2 regions of the Acidovorax sp. LjRoot66 genome follow, and region 1 is predicted to be linked to the other one. Evidence: predicted binding sites of a transcription regulator. Region 1 holds the regulator's gene; the other holds the start of a gene.

The links. Region 1 encodes HrcA, which represses chaperone genes, less so after heat shock. Its sites were predicted from a motif close to TTAGCACTCNNNNNNNNNGAGTGCTAA; they were not measured.
Region 2: the regulator HrcA is predicted to act here: its motif matches at 4,329-4,355, upstream of rpoH (RNA polymerase sigma factor RpoH).

Annotation. Positions count from the first base shown of each region.
Region 1 covers NZ_CAXUQU020000001.1:1,649,310-1,655,928, reverse strand. The annotation lists gene ACSQ3Y_RS07680 (hypothetical protein) at 288-1,349, opposite strand; tRNA gene ACSQ3Y_RS07675 (tRNA-Ile) at 1,942-2,018, opposite strand; gene hrcA (heat-inducible transcriptional repressor HrcA) at 2,071-3,069, opposite strand; gene ACSQ3Y_RS07665 (NAD kinase) at 3,435-4,340, shown strand; gene recN (DNA repair protein RecN) at 4,343-6,073, shown strand; gene rapZ (RNase adapter RapZ) at 6,063-6,619, shown strand, end outside.
Region 2 covers NZ_CAXUQU020000001.1:6,029,828-6,036,446, reverse strand. The annotation lists gene ACSQ3Y_RS28210 (COX15/CtaA family protein) at 1-580, shown strand, start outside; gene cyoE (heme o synthase) at 577-1,476, shown strand; gene ACSQ3Y_RS28200 (SCO family protein) at 1,488-2,096, shown strand; gene ACSQ3Y_RS28195 (Bug family tripartite tricarboxylate transporter substrate binding protein) at 2,163-3,227, opposite strand; gene rpoH (RNA polymerase sigma factor RpoH) at 3,357-4,298, opposite strand; gene ACSQ3Y_RS28185 (GlxA family transcriptional regulator) at 4,581-5,546, opposite strand; gene ACSQ3Y_RS28180 (cysteine hydrolase family protein) at 5,645-6,283, shown strand; gene ACSQ3Y_RS28175 (TIGR01777 family oxidoreductase) at 6,292-6,619, opposite strand, start outside.

The sequences.
Region 1 (6,619 bases):
TTCTGTGTTCGCCACCAGAAAGATCCGAAGGCTTTCACAGAACTCGTCTGCTGCCTGTATTGTAGTGCACCCCGGAGGTGCCTTCAGGCAAAAACGCCAAATTTATTGGCTTGCTGCCCCGCATGGGTCTGCGCCGCGCCCTGCTGCAGTGCCGCGCTTGCACCGGTGCGACGCAGCAGGCCTGCACTGAGCGTTGCCGCCCTGCTCCCCTGCTCGGCAGTCCCATGCAAAAAGGCCCCGAAGGGCCTTTGCATAACCAGGTGAGCGGCGCGCCTGCGCCGACCGATTTACTGGGGCCAGATCTTGCCTTTGCTCACAAAAGCGCCGGTGCTGGTCTTGTAGCCGAAATACACCTCGACATTGAAGGCGCGCAGGTCCGTGTCCGTCAGGTCCAGCGAGGGCGTGAATTTCAAGCTCGTGGCGTTGGTGCCCAGACTCGAGTAAGCCACCGTCTCAGGGAACGGCAACACCAGTTGGGCCCAGCCATCGACCTTGCGGAAGAACCAGACATCCGTCGTGTAGAAAAGGCCGTTGGCGGGAATGCGTGCAGCAACCCAGGTGCTGATCTGCGGATTGGCAGCGACCTCAGTGGCCGACTGGGTCATCGTGATGTCCAGCCTGAGGGGCTGGCCGGTGGTGGAGAGCACCGAGGTGGTGACCGTCGTGCCGGTAACCGGTGGATTGGTGGTGCCACCACCACCGCCAGGGCTTGCGGCGTCAACGGGGTCTGGAAAGGCGCTGGTGGTCCAGGAGATCTTGGCGTAGCCGGCCGCGTACTTGGGCATGTCGACGTCCAGGGCACCCTGGTAGTCGTAGAGCGCGGAGCCGCTCAGCTGGCGCACGTAGAGCCATTTGCCCTGGTCGGTGCTGCTGCGGTTGGCATCGAGCTGGCCGCCCACGAAGCGCAGGGTGCCGCCACCGTCGTGCACGACGAAATGGTCGACGTCTTCATTGACCAGGCGTGTGAACGAGGAGTCGATGCGCTCGCCGGTCTGTGCCGCCTGGTACTCACTACCGCTCAGGGCGGCGACTCGGGTCGGCTCCTTGCCGTAGCGCAGCACGAAGGCCGACTGGGTGCCTTGGGCCGCATAGCCCGAGAATAGAAACGAACGGGTGCCTGCAGGAATGAAGATCTTGAATTCCTGGTTCTGCATCTGGAAGCCAGTGAATTCAGGCAGGGAGAGGGAGCCACCGCCAGGGAAAGCGCAGCCGCCCGTGCCAAAACCGATGGCGCAGCCCGTCACGCCGGTAGGAGCGTATTGCTCCTTGAAGCCGACCTTGGTGTCGAAGGTATAGCCGCTGCTGCCGGACGACAGAGACAGGGCAATTCTGTGTGCAGACTGGTGCATCGAAACGAAGTTTGCAGCCTGGGCAAACGTGGTCACTGCAGCTAAAAACAAAACAATTAGATACCGCATCGAATGGACTCCAAAAATAAAAATGGCTGAGCAGTGTCGGCAGGCTCCATTCGGCACACCCACCCCCTCGCAGACCAGGACGACCCAACCCTCGTGCTGGCACAGGCAGCGACGCCCCAGCGCCCTGGCCAGTCCAGGGCTTGCAAGAAGCGTGACATCGCGTGTCCTTGAATGTATCGATGACTTGGTGTCGTCGCAGTGACGTGGAGCACAAGTTACATGCGGACACCCGATCGGCGCAAAGTCCTACAAGACATAGTTTGCCAGCGCAGGCCATGGAAAAGGGCAAGGCCGACATCAGATGAGGGTTTCCCACGCCAAGGTGGCCGCCGGGGCCGATGGCGACACCGGAGCGAAGCCCGCACAGGCCATGTTGGGGCTTACCACAGCGGCCATGGCGGCCGACGGCATCCGTCACAAGGCAAGGCGGCACGTGAAGCCGTCGAAACAGGTTTTGCGGAACAGCCCCTGTTTTGCGGAACAAAACGCTCCGAAAACAATAGCAGAAAACCTAAGCGGGATATGGTAGGGCGTGAGGGACTTGAACCCGCGACCAAAGGATTATGAGTCCTCTGCTCTAACCAACTGAGCTAACGCCCCGTGTACCTGACCGAAGATGGGGCACGCGGTATTGTAGGGGGTATCCAGGCGCTCAGCGGCGGTGGCTGAGGGCGTTGGACACCAGCTTGGAGGTGATGTCCACGATCTGGATCATGCGGTCGTAGGGCATGCGCGTGGGGCCGATCACGCCGAGCGTGCCGACCACCTTGCCATCCACCTCGTAGGGAGAGCTCACGATGGAGAGTTCCTCGAAGGGCACGACCTGGCTTTCGCCACCGATGTAGATGCGCACGCCCTCGGCCTGGCTGGAAAAATCCATCAGGCGCAGGATCTGCGTCTTCTGCTCGAAGAGGTCGAAGGCGCGGCGCAGGTTGCCCATGTCGCTGGAAAAATCGCTGACCGACAGCAGGTTGCGCTCCCCGGAGATGACCACCTCGTCCTGCGACTCGCCTTCGGAGCCCACGTTGACGGCGGCCTGCATCAGCGTGCCGATCTCGCCGCGCAGCGCGTCGACCTCGGATTTGAGGCGCTCGCGCACCTGCTCCATGGCCAGGCCGGCGTAGTTGGCGTTGAGGAAATTGGCGGCCTCGATCAACTGCGACTGGGAGTGGTCGATGTCGGTGAAGATCACGCGGTTCTGCACATCGCCCTCGGGCGAGACGATGATCACCAGGAAGCGCCGCTCCGACAGCCTTAGGAATTCGATGTGCCGGAACACCGAGGTGCGCCGTGGCGCCATCACTACACCCACGAACTGCGACAGGTTGGACAGCAGGTTGGCGGCGTTGGCGATCACCTTCTGCGGCTGCTCAGGCGCCAGCGGGGGTGAAATCAAAGGGTCACGCTGCACGGTCAACATGGTGTCCACGAACAGGCGGTAGCCCTTGGCCGTGGGAATGCGCCCCGCTGAGGTGTGCGGGCTGGCGATCAGGCCCAGCTCTTCGAGGTCGGCCATCACGTTGCGGATGGTCGCCGGCGACAGGTCCATGCCGGAGGCGCGCGAGAGCGTGCGCGAGCCGACGGGCTGCCCATCGGCTATGTAGCGCTCCACGAGCGCTTTGAGCAACAACTTGGCGCGGTCATCGAGCATGCGGTCGATTTTAATGAGGGAAGTGGGTGATTCCCTGTCGGGTTTCGTCTATCGTTGTACGGAGCAGTCCGCATGGGATGCACTAGGAGCCCGTCGGACTTGGAGCGTCGAAAGCGAAAATCGGCCTCAGCGAGGGCAGTTTTTGCTGGATTTGCAGCCCCATAGCCAAGCTATGGGGCAAAAAGACGGTGGAAAATGGACCGCTGCGGCCGATTTGCAGCCGACGATTTCCAAGTCCAACAGGCTCCTCGCATTAAACACCCTGTCCGGCCTGGGCCGTTCGTATGGTGCCTTCCCGGCCAATGGTGGAGCACGCAAGGCCCCGCCCAGGCCCCGTGTTCTTACAACAATGATGTAATTTGACGATGACCTCCAATTTCCGCCATGTAGCGCTCATCGGCAAGTACCAGCAGGCATCGGGCACAGGCGCCTCCTCCATGACCGACAGTTCGCGCCAGGCCCTGCAGGACATTGCGCAGTTCCTCACGGGGCAGGGCTGCGAGGTGGCGCTGGAGGCCGAGACCGCTGCCAACACCGGCCTGTCCGGCTACCCCGCCATGGACGTGGACACCATCGGTGCCCGCTGCGATCTGGGCCTGGTGGTCGGCGGCGACGGCACCATGCTGGGCATCGGCAGGCAGTTGGCGCGCCACAGGACGCCGCTGATCGGCATCAACCAGGGGCGCCTGGGCTTCATCACCGATATCCCATTCGACACCTACCAGGCCACCCTGCCCCCGATGCTGCAGGGCGAGTACGAAGAAGACCTGCGCCCGCTGATGCACGCCCGCGTGGTGCGCGACGGCCAGGTGGTCTTCGAGGCGCTGGCCATGAACGACGTGGTGGTGAACCGCGGCGCCACCTCGGGCATGGTGGAGCTGCGCGTGGAAGTGGGCGGCCGCTTCGTAGCCAACCAGCGGGCCGATGGCCTGATCATCGCCTCGCCCACGGGCTCCACGGCCTACGCACTGTCGGCCGGTGGCCCCATGCTGCACCCGTCCATCCCCGGCTGGGTGCTGGTACCCATCGCACCGCACACCTTGTCCAACCGGCCCATCGTGCTGTCGGATGCCACCGAGATCGCCGTCGAGGTGGTCAGCGGCCGCGACGTGAGCGCCAATTTCGACATGCAGTCACTGGCCTCGCTGCTGCACGGCGACCGCATCCTGGTGCAGCGCTCCGAGCACTGCGTGCGCTTTCTGCACCCGCTGGGCTGGAACTACTTTGCCACCCTGCGCAAGAAGCTGCGCTGGAACGAAGGGGGCTCCTGACCATGGCCCTGAGGCGCATCACGCTGCGTGATTTCGTCATCGTCCAGGCGCTGGAGCTGGACCTGCAGAGTGGTTTCACCGTGCTCACCGGCGAGACAGGGGCCGGCAAGTCCATCCTCATCGACGCCGTGCAACTGGTGCTCGGCGCCCGGGCCGATGCCGCGCTGGTGCGCGAAGGCTGCCCCCGCACCGACGTGTGTGCCGAATTCGACACCCCGCCCGCCGCCAGGCCCTGGCTCGAAGAAGCCGGGCTGGAGGGCGAGGAACTGCTGCTGCTGCGCCGCACCGTGGACACGCAGGGCAAGAGCCGCGGCTGGATCAACGGCACGCCCGCCACCGCTACGCAACTGCGCGCGCTCGGCGAGCTGCTGCTCGACATCCACGGCCAACATGCCTGGCAGAGCCTGACGCGGCCCGAATCGGTGCGCGGCCTGCTCGACGCCTACTCGGGCACCAGCGACCGGGCGACGCTTGCGCGCTGGAACCAGTGGCGGGCCGACCAGAAGGCACTGGCCCAGGCCCGCGCCGCCCAGGCCACCCTGCAGCAGGAGCGCGAGCGCCTGCAGTGGCAGATCGCCGAGGTCGACAAGCTGGCCCCGGGCGATGACGAATGGCCCGAACTCGACGCGCAGCACAAGCGCCTGTCCAACGCCTCGGCATTGATGGAAGCGGCCAACGCCGCCATCGCTGCCCTGTCGGGTGGCGATGCGGAGGGCGGCGGCGCGCTGGACGGACTCTCGCGCGCCCAGGACCTGCTGCAGGACCACGAGCACCTCGAAGCCGAATTCGCCAGCGCCGCCGATATCCTCAACTCCGCCGTGGCGCAGGCCGGCGATGTGGTGCATTCGCTGCACGCCTACCTGCGCCACAACGACCTGGACCCCGAGCGCCTGGCCGCCGTGGATGCGCGCCTGTCGCTGTGGATGACGCTCTCGCGGCGCTACAAGCGCAGCCCAGTGGAGCTGCCCGCATTGCTGCACGGCTGGAAGGCCGAGCTGCAACAACTCGACGCCGCCGCCGACCTGGTGGCGCTGGAAAAGGCCGAGGCCGCCAGTGCCCGGGCCTACCAGGCCGCGGCGCGCGCCTTGTCGCTGGCGCGGGCCAAAGGCGCGCCGCGGCTGTCGGCCGCCATCACCCAGGCCATGCAGGGCCTGGGCATGGCCGGCGGCCAGTTCGAGGTGGCCCTGGGCAAGCTGGCCGAGCCTGCCGCCCATGGCACGGACGATGTGGCCTTCCTCGTGGCGGGCCACCCGGGCGCAAGCCCCAGGCCCATCGGCAAGGTGGCCTCGGGCGGTGAACTGTCGCGCATCTCGCTGGCGATCTCGGTCACCACCAGCGCACTGGGCGAGGCGCCTACGCTGATCTTCGACGAGGTGGACTCGGGCGTGGGCGGGGCCGTGGCCGACACCGTGGGCCGGCTCATGCAGCAACTGGGGCGCGACCGCCAGGTGCTCACCGTGACCCACCTGCCCAAGGTGGCCGCGCGCGCCGACCACCACCTGGTGGTATCCAAGCGCAGCGGCGCCAAGGGCACGGCCAGCGAGGTCGTGGCCGTGCAGGGCAAGGACCGCATCTCCGAAGTGGCCCGCATGCTGGGCGGCGACGATTCCAGCAAGGCCACCGTGGCCCATGCGCGCGAGATGCTCGATGTCGCTCCACCACCGGCGCCAGTTGCGCCGCCCGCCCGCAGCCCCAAGAGGAAGAACACGAAAAAGGCAACCGATGGCGCTTGAGATTGTGCTGATCACGGGCATGTCCGGCTCCGGCAAGTCGGTGGCACTGCATGCCCTGGAGGATGCGGGCTACTACTGCGTGGACAACCTGCCGCCCGAGCTGCTGCCGGCCTTCGTGGCGCTGGAGCACCGCCACCACGGCAACCGGGTTGCCATCGCGATGGACGTGCGCAGCGCCACCTCCCTGCCGCTGGTGCCGCTGGAGCTCGACCGGCTGCGCAAGCAGGGCGTGGTGGTGCACTCGCTGTTCCTCGATGCAACCATCGACACGCTGGTGCGGCGTTTTTCCGAAACGCGCCGGCGCCACCCGCTGTCGCACGACGAGCTGACTCCGGACACCCTCAAGCAGGGCCGGCGCGCGCTGGTGCAGATCATCGAGCTTGAGCGTGAGCTGCTGGCCGACCTGCGCGAGGAGGCGCACGTCATCGACACCAGCGCCATCCGCTCCTCGCAACTGCAAAGTTACGTAAAGACGCTGATGGCGACGGCGCCAGGGCAGCTGACCCTGGTGTTCCAGTCGTTCGCCTTCAAGCGCGGCATACCGGT
Region 2 (6,619 bases), 4.4 Mb from region 1:
TGCCCACTGGGCGCAGGGCAGAGTGGCGGAGCGCATCGCGCCCGCACTGCGCCAGGGCCTGGTGTGGGCCACCGTGCTGGTGGCCGTGCAGATTGTGCTGGGCGGCTGGGTGAGCACCAACTACGCGGTGCTGGCCTGCACCAGCTTCCCCACCTGCCAGGACAGCTGGTGGCCGGCCATGGACTTTGCCCAGGGCTTCCAGGTCTGGCGCAAGCTGGGCCTGCTGCAGGACGGCAGCCACATCAGCTTTGCCGGTCTCACCGCCATCCACTACGTACACCGGCTGATGGCCTATGTGGTGCTGGCCGCGCTGCTGGCGCTGGTGTGGCGCCTGCGCAAGGCCGCAGTGCTGCCGGTACAGGCGGGCTGGCTGCTGGCGCTGGCGCTGGGGCAACTGGCCACCGGCCTGTCCAATGTCGTGCTCGGCTGGCCCCTGCTGGCCGCCGTGCTGCACACCGGCGGTGCAGCCGCCATGGTGGTGGTGCTGACCTGGGCGCTGGCAGCCAGCCGCGCGGCCACCGCACCGCAAGACGAAGAATCCCCAGCGCCTTCGCGCGCATCGAGAAGAGTGTCCGCATGAGTGTCGCCCCCGCCCTTTCCTCGCCGCCCTCGCGCGTGGCCCAGTTCTATGCCCTCACCAAGCCGCGCGTGGTGCAGCTCATCGTGTTCTGCGCGCTCATCGGCATGGTGCTGGCCGTGCCCGGCATGCCCACCGGGCCGCAGTTCGGCCTGATGGTGATCGCCTGCGTGGGCGTGTGGCTGGTGGCCGGTGCTGCGGCCGCATTCAACTGCATCGTCGAGCAAGGCATCGACGCCAAGATGAAGCGCACGGCCTGGCGTCCCACCGCCAAGGGCGAGTTGTCCAATTCGCAGACCCTGCTGTTCTCGGCCGTGCTGTGCGGCGCCGGCTCGGCCCTGCTGTACTTTGCCGTGAACCCGCTGACCATGTGGCTCACCTTCGCCACCTTCGTCGGCTACGCCGTGGTCTACACCGTCATCCTCAAGCCGCTCACGCCACAGAACATCGTGATCGGCGGCGCCTCGGGCGCCATGCCACCGGTGCTGGGCTGGTCGTCGATGACGGGCGACGTGGGCCCCGAGGCGCTGATCCTGTTCCTCATCATCTTTTTGTGGACGCCGCCGCACTTCTGGGCGCTGGCGCTGTACCGGGTCGAGGACTACCGCAAGTCCGGCCTGCCCATGCTGCCCGTGACGCACGGCAACGAGTTCACGCGGCTGCAGGTCTTCCTGTACACGCTGATCCTCTTCGCCGGCTGCCTGATGCCCTTTATCTACGGCATGAGCTCGTGGATCTACCTGGTGGCGGCGGTGGTGCTCTCTGCGGGCTTCTGCGGCTATGGCTTTGCGCTGTGGCGCAACTACTCGGATGCGCTGGCGCGCAAGACCTTCCGCTTCTCCCTCATCCACCTGAGCGTGCTGTTCGCCGCGCTGCTGGTGGACCACTACGTGCTTTGAACGGCCACACCATGCACAAACGACATGCTCTCCGAATGATCGCCATGGGCGCAGCCGCGCTCGCCGGCAGTGCGCTGCTGGTTGCCTGCTCCGAAAAGAAGCTGGAGTTCCGTGGCGTGGACGTCACCGGCGCCGACTACGCCCGCGACCTGCCGCTGACCGACCACAACGGCCAGGCGCGCAGCCTCAAGGACTTTGCGGGCAAGGTGGTGGTGGTGTTCTTCGGTTTCACCCAGTGCCCCGACGTCTGTCCGACCTCCATGCAAGAGCTGGCCGAGGTCAAGAAAGCCCTGGGCAAGGACGGCGAGCGCCTGCAGGGCATTTTCGTCACCGTGGACCCGGACCGCGACACCCCCGAGGTGCTCAAGGCCTACATGGCCAACTTCGACCCCACCTTCCTCGCGCTGCGCGGCACGCCCGAACAACTGGCCGCCGTGGCCAAGGACTTCAAGATCTACTACAAGAAGGTCGAGGGCAAGACCCCCACCAGCTACAGCATGGACCATTCGGCCGGCAGCTACATCTACGACCCGGCCGGGCGCCTGCGCATCTACAGCCGCTATGGCAGCGGCGCCCAGGCCCTGACCGAGGATGTGCGCGCGCTGCTGAGCGCCGCCTGAACGCACCCACAAAAAAGCCCTCCGTCGCTGTTGCAGGCGTGGGGAGGGCCGTTGGGGCCGGTGGGCTTATTCCGCCTTGATCCCGCGCATGGCGATCACGCCGCCCAGCAGGTTGGTGTCCGCCTTGATGCGGTTGGCCAGGCCCTCGGGCGAGGTGCCCACCACCTGCCAGCCCTGCTGGAACAGCTTGCTGCGCACGTCGGGGCTGCGGGCGATGTCGCTGATGAGGGCGGCGACTTTGGCCTGGATGGGCTTGGGCATGGTGACCGGGGCGGCGAAGGCGTTCCAGATCTCGAGGTTGTAGTTGGTGATGCCGGCCTCTGCCAGGCTGGGCACGTCGGGCACCAGCGGGCTGCGGCCGGCGGAGGTGACGCCAATGGCGCGCAGCTTGCCCGCCTTGATCTGGGCCTGGGCCAGGGCCGGCGGCAGCAGCGCCATCTGCAGCTGGCCACCCAGCATGGCCGTGGCCACCTGGGGGTAGCCAGGGTAGGGCACGTGCACGGGGTTGATGTTGCTGCGCGACTTGAGCAGTTCGGTGCCGATGTGGCCCACGGTGCCCACGCCGGGGGTGCCATAGCTCCACTTGTCGCCGCCGTTGCGCGCGGCCACGAAGAACTCGCGCGCATCGGCCGTGGCCGATACGCCTGGCTGGCTCACGGGCGCGGTCAGCACCAGGGGCGAGGTGCCGATCAGGCTCAACGGTGCCAGGTCCTTGATGGGGTCGTAGGGCACGGCGGGGTTGAGCATCTTGGCGATGGTCATGTTGCCGTTGATCATCAGGCCGATGGTGTGGTCGTCGCGCGCCTTGGCCACGGCGTCGGCGCCGATGTTGCCACCCGCACCCACCTTGTTCTCGACGATCACCGGTTGGCCCAGCGCCTTGGACAGGGGCTCGGCGATGGTGCGCGCCGTGAGGTCGGGCGACGAGCCGGCCGGGAAGCCGACGATGATGCGCACCGGCTTGGTCGGCCAGGCCAGGGGGGCTGCCGCTGCTGCTGGCGCGGCGCCGACAGGTTTGGCTGCCGGGGCTTTTTGCGGGGTCTGTTGGGCAATGGCCCAGGGCGACGACAGGGCAGCGAGCGCGAGCGCAAGCGCGGCACGGCGGGGAACAACAGGGCGTGACAAGAGCATCTCCTTGGAATTTATCGTCCGGAGGCGGAAGGGCAAAAGAAAAGGGCCCCGACGGGGCCCTTTCTCGAAGGTACTTCAGCCGCGAAGCAGCGATGTTAACGCGGCCTCTGTGCCAAAGCGTGGCGCTGCTTATGCGTATTCGGCCAGCGTCTTCTTCATCTTCTTCATCGCGGCGACCTCGATCTGGCGGATGCGCTCGGCGCTCACGCCGTACACGGCTGCCAGTTCGTGCAGCGTCATGCCGCCCGAACCATCGTCGTTCACCTTGAGCCAGCGCTCTTCCACGATGCGGCGGCTGCGCTCGTCCAGGCTGGACAGGGCGGTGGCGATGCCATCGGTGGCCAGGGAATCGCGCTGGCGCGACTCGATCATGGCCGTGGGTTCGTGCGCGGCATCGGCCAGGTAGGCGATGGGGCCGAAGGCCTGCTCGCCGTCATCCGAAGGGGCCGGGTCGAGCAGCACGTCGCCGCCCGACATGCGGGTTTCCATCTCGATGACTTCCTCGCGCTTGACGTTCAGCTGCTGCGCCACCGAGTCGATTTCGCTCTCGGAGAGGGTGTCGCGGTGCGTCGCAGCGTCGGCGGCTGCCGCGTCGGCCTTGAAACCCTGCTTCATGGACCGCAGATTGAAGAACAGCTTGCGCTGGGCCTTGGTGGTCGCCACCTTGACCATGCGCCAGTTCTTGAGGATGTACTCGTGGATCTCGGCCTTGATCCAGTGCATGGCGTAGCTCACCAGCCGCACGCCCTGGTCGGGATCGAAGCGCTTGACGGCTTTCATCAGGCCCACGTTGCCTTCCTGGATCAGGTCGCCGTGCGGCAGGCCATAGCCCAGATACTGGCGCGAGATGGAAACCACCAGGCGCAGGTGCGACATCACCAGCCGGCCGGCGGCGTCCAGATCGTTGTTGTCCTTGAGCGCGCGTGCATACGACTGCTCTTCCTCGTGGGTGAGCAGCGGCAGGCGGTTGACGGCCGAAATATAGGCGTCCAGGTTGCCCAGTGGGGGCACCAGCGCCCACGGGTTTGCAGGCGCCAAAGTCGTCGTAGCGGTTCCAGATTGAATGTTCATTCCGGGAATCCTTTCCTCTAGGGCATGATATTAGCACTCTCTTGGAGTGAGTGCTAAGGCCGAAGTTCCCCCTGCTTTTTCTGGGTGCTTTGGCAGGGATTCCGATGCCCTGACCGTCTCTGGGCTGGGGTCAGGTACTGGCTGTCCCTTGATCGGGACCCTTGCACTTGCCGATGAGTCTAGGCGGGTCGATTCGTGTCACCTGTAGGAGCCGAGGCCTGACGATTGTGGTGAACCAGGCTGAAGGCGCTCGCTGCGAGCCGTCTCCGCGGCTCCCCACCCTCAGACCGTGCGGAACTGCCTGCGGTACCCCAGCGGCGACACCTGGAGGTTGGCCGCGAAATGCTGGCGCAGCGAGGCTGGGGTGCCGAAGCCCGCTTTGTCGGCCACCGCGTCGATGGATTCCTCAGTCGTCTCCAGCAGGCGCTGGGCCAGGGCCAGGCGCTGGTGCAGCAGCCACTGGCCCACGGTGGTGCCCATGGCCTCGCGGAAGTTGCGCGTGAAGCTCCGGCGGCTCATGAGGGCGCGCTGGGCCAGGGCATCCAGGTCTTGCGGCTGCTGCAGGTTCTGCAGCATCCAGTCGACCACGGGGCCCAGGCGGTCGCGCTCGGGCGCGGCGCGCACGGGGGTCTCGATGTACTGTGCCTGGCCACCCTGGCGGTGCGGGGCCACGACCATGCGGCGGGCAGCTCGGTTGGCCGCATCCGCACCGTGGCGCACACGCAGCAGGTGCAGGCAGCAGTCGATGCCGGCTGCGGTGCCTGCGGATGTGAGCACGTCGCCGTGGTCCACGTACAGCACCTCGGGCTGCAGCACCACCTGCCGGTAGCGCTCGGCAAATCGCCCGGCCAGTTGCCAGTGGGTGGTGGCCGTGCGCCCCTCCAGCAGGCCTGCCTCGGCCAGCACGAAGGCCCCCAGGCACAGGCCCACGATGGTGGCGCCGCGGCGGTGGGCTTTGCGCAGCGCGTCCAGCAGCTCCGGTGGTGCAGCGCGCGTGTCGTCGAACCACGAGGGTACGACGATGATCTGCGCCCGGCGCAGTATCTCGAGCCCATGCGCGACATGGATCGCAAAGCCCGCGTTGGTGCGCAGCGCGCCGGGCGTTGCGGCGCAGACCGAGAGCGCGAAGCGGTGGCTGCGGTCCTCGTCGCGGTCCTCGCCGAAGACCAGGCACGGCACCGAAAGGTGGAACGGGCTGATGCCGTCGAAGGCGACCACGGCGACAGTTTCGGGCTGGGGGGCGATCATGGCCCGATTCTATCGATGATTGGCGTTCGGGCCGGTATCGGCAAAGGGCGCCGCTGCCTAAGATCCACTCCATCGCAACCCCAATGGAAACACCGACCATGTCCACCGCACCCCGCCGCGCCCTGATCGTCATCGATGTCCAGAACGAATACTTCGAGGGTGGCCTGCTGCCCATCGAATACCCGCCCGTGGCGCAAAGCCTGCCCAACGTCCTGCGCGCCATGGATGCCGCGCATGCCGCCGGCATCAAGGTGGTGGTGGTGCAGCACCATGCGCCCAAGGGCGCACCGGTGTTCCAGGCCGATGCCCACAACGGCCAACTGCACCCCGAAGTGGCGCGCCGCCACCGCGACCACCTCATCACCAAGGCTACGCCCAGCGCGTTCACGGGCACCGACCTGGCGCAGTGGATCGCCGACAACGGCATCGACACGCTGAGCATCGCCGGCTACATGACGCACAACTGCGATGCGTCCACCGTCTTCGAGGCCATGCACCGCGGGCTGGCGGTGGAGTTCCTCTCCGATGCCACGGGTGCGCTGCCGTACGAGAACGCGGCCGGTTATGCCAGCGCCGAGGAGATCCACCGGGTCTTCAGCGTCGTCTTCCAGAGCAATTTCGCGGCGGTGGCCAGCACCGAGGGCTGGCTGGCGGCGGTGCGCGATGGGCATGCCCTGGCCAAGGACAATGTCGTGGTGTCGAACCAGCGCGGCCGTGCACGCGCAGCCCGCGCCTGAGTTCGCCTTCAACCAGCCAGGTCGCGCAGCGCCCCGGCCAGGGTCGGGTGCTGGAACCGGTAGCCGGCCTGCAGCGCGGCCCGGGGCACCAGGTTCTGCCCGTCCAGCAGCAGCGTGGACATTTCCCCCATCAGCCAGCGCAGGGGCGCCCCGGGCATGCGCAGGAAAACCCTGCGGCCGAAGGACTGCGCGAGGGCGCGGCTGAAGCCCTCCTGCGATGGGGTGTCCGGCGCCACGGCGTTGACGGCACCCTGCAGCGCCTGGTGTTCCAAGCCGAAGCGGATCAGCCCCAGCGCATCGTCGAGGTGGATCCACGGGGCCGGTTGCCGCCCGGAG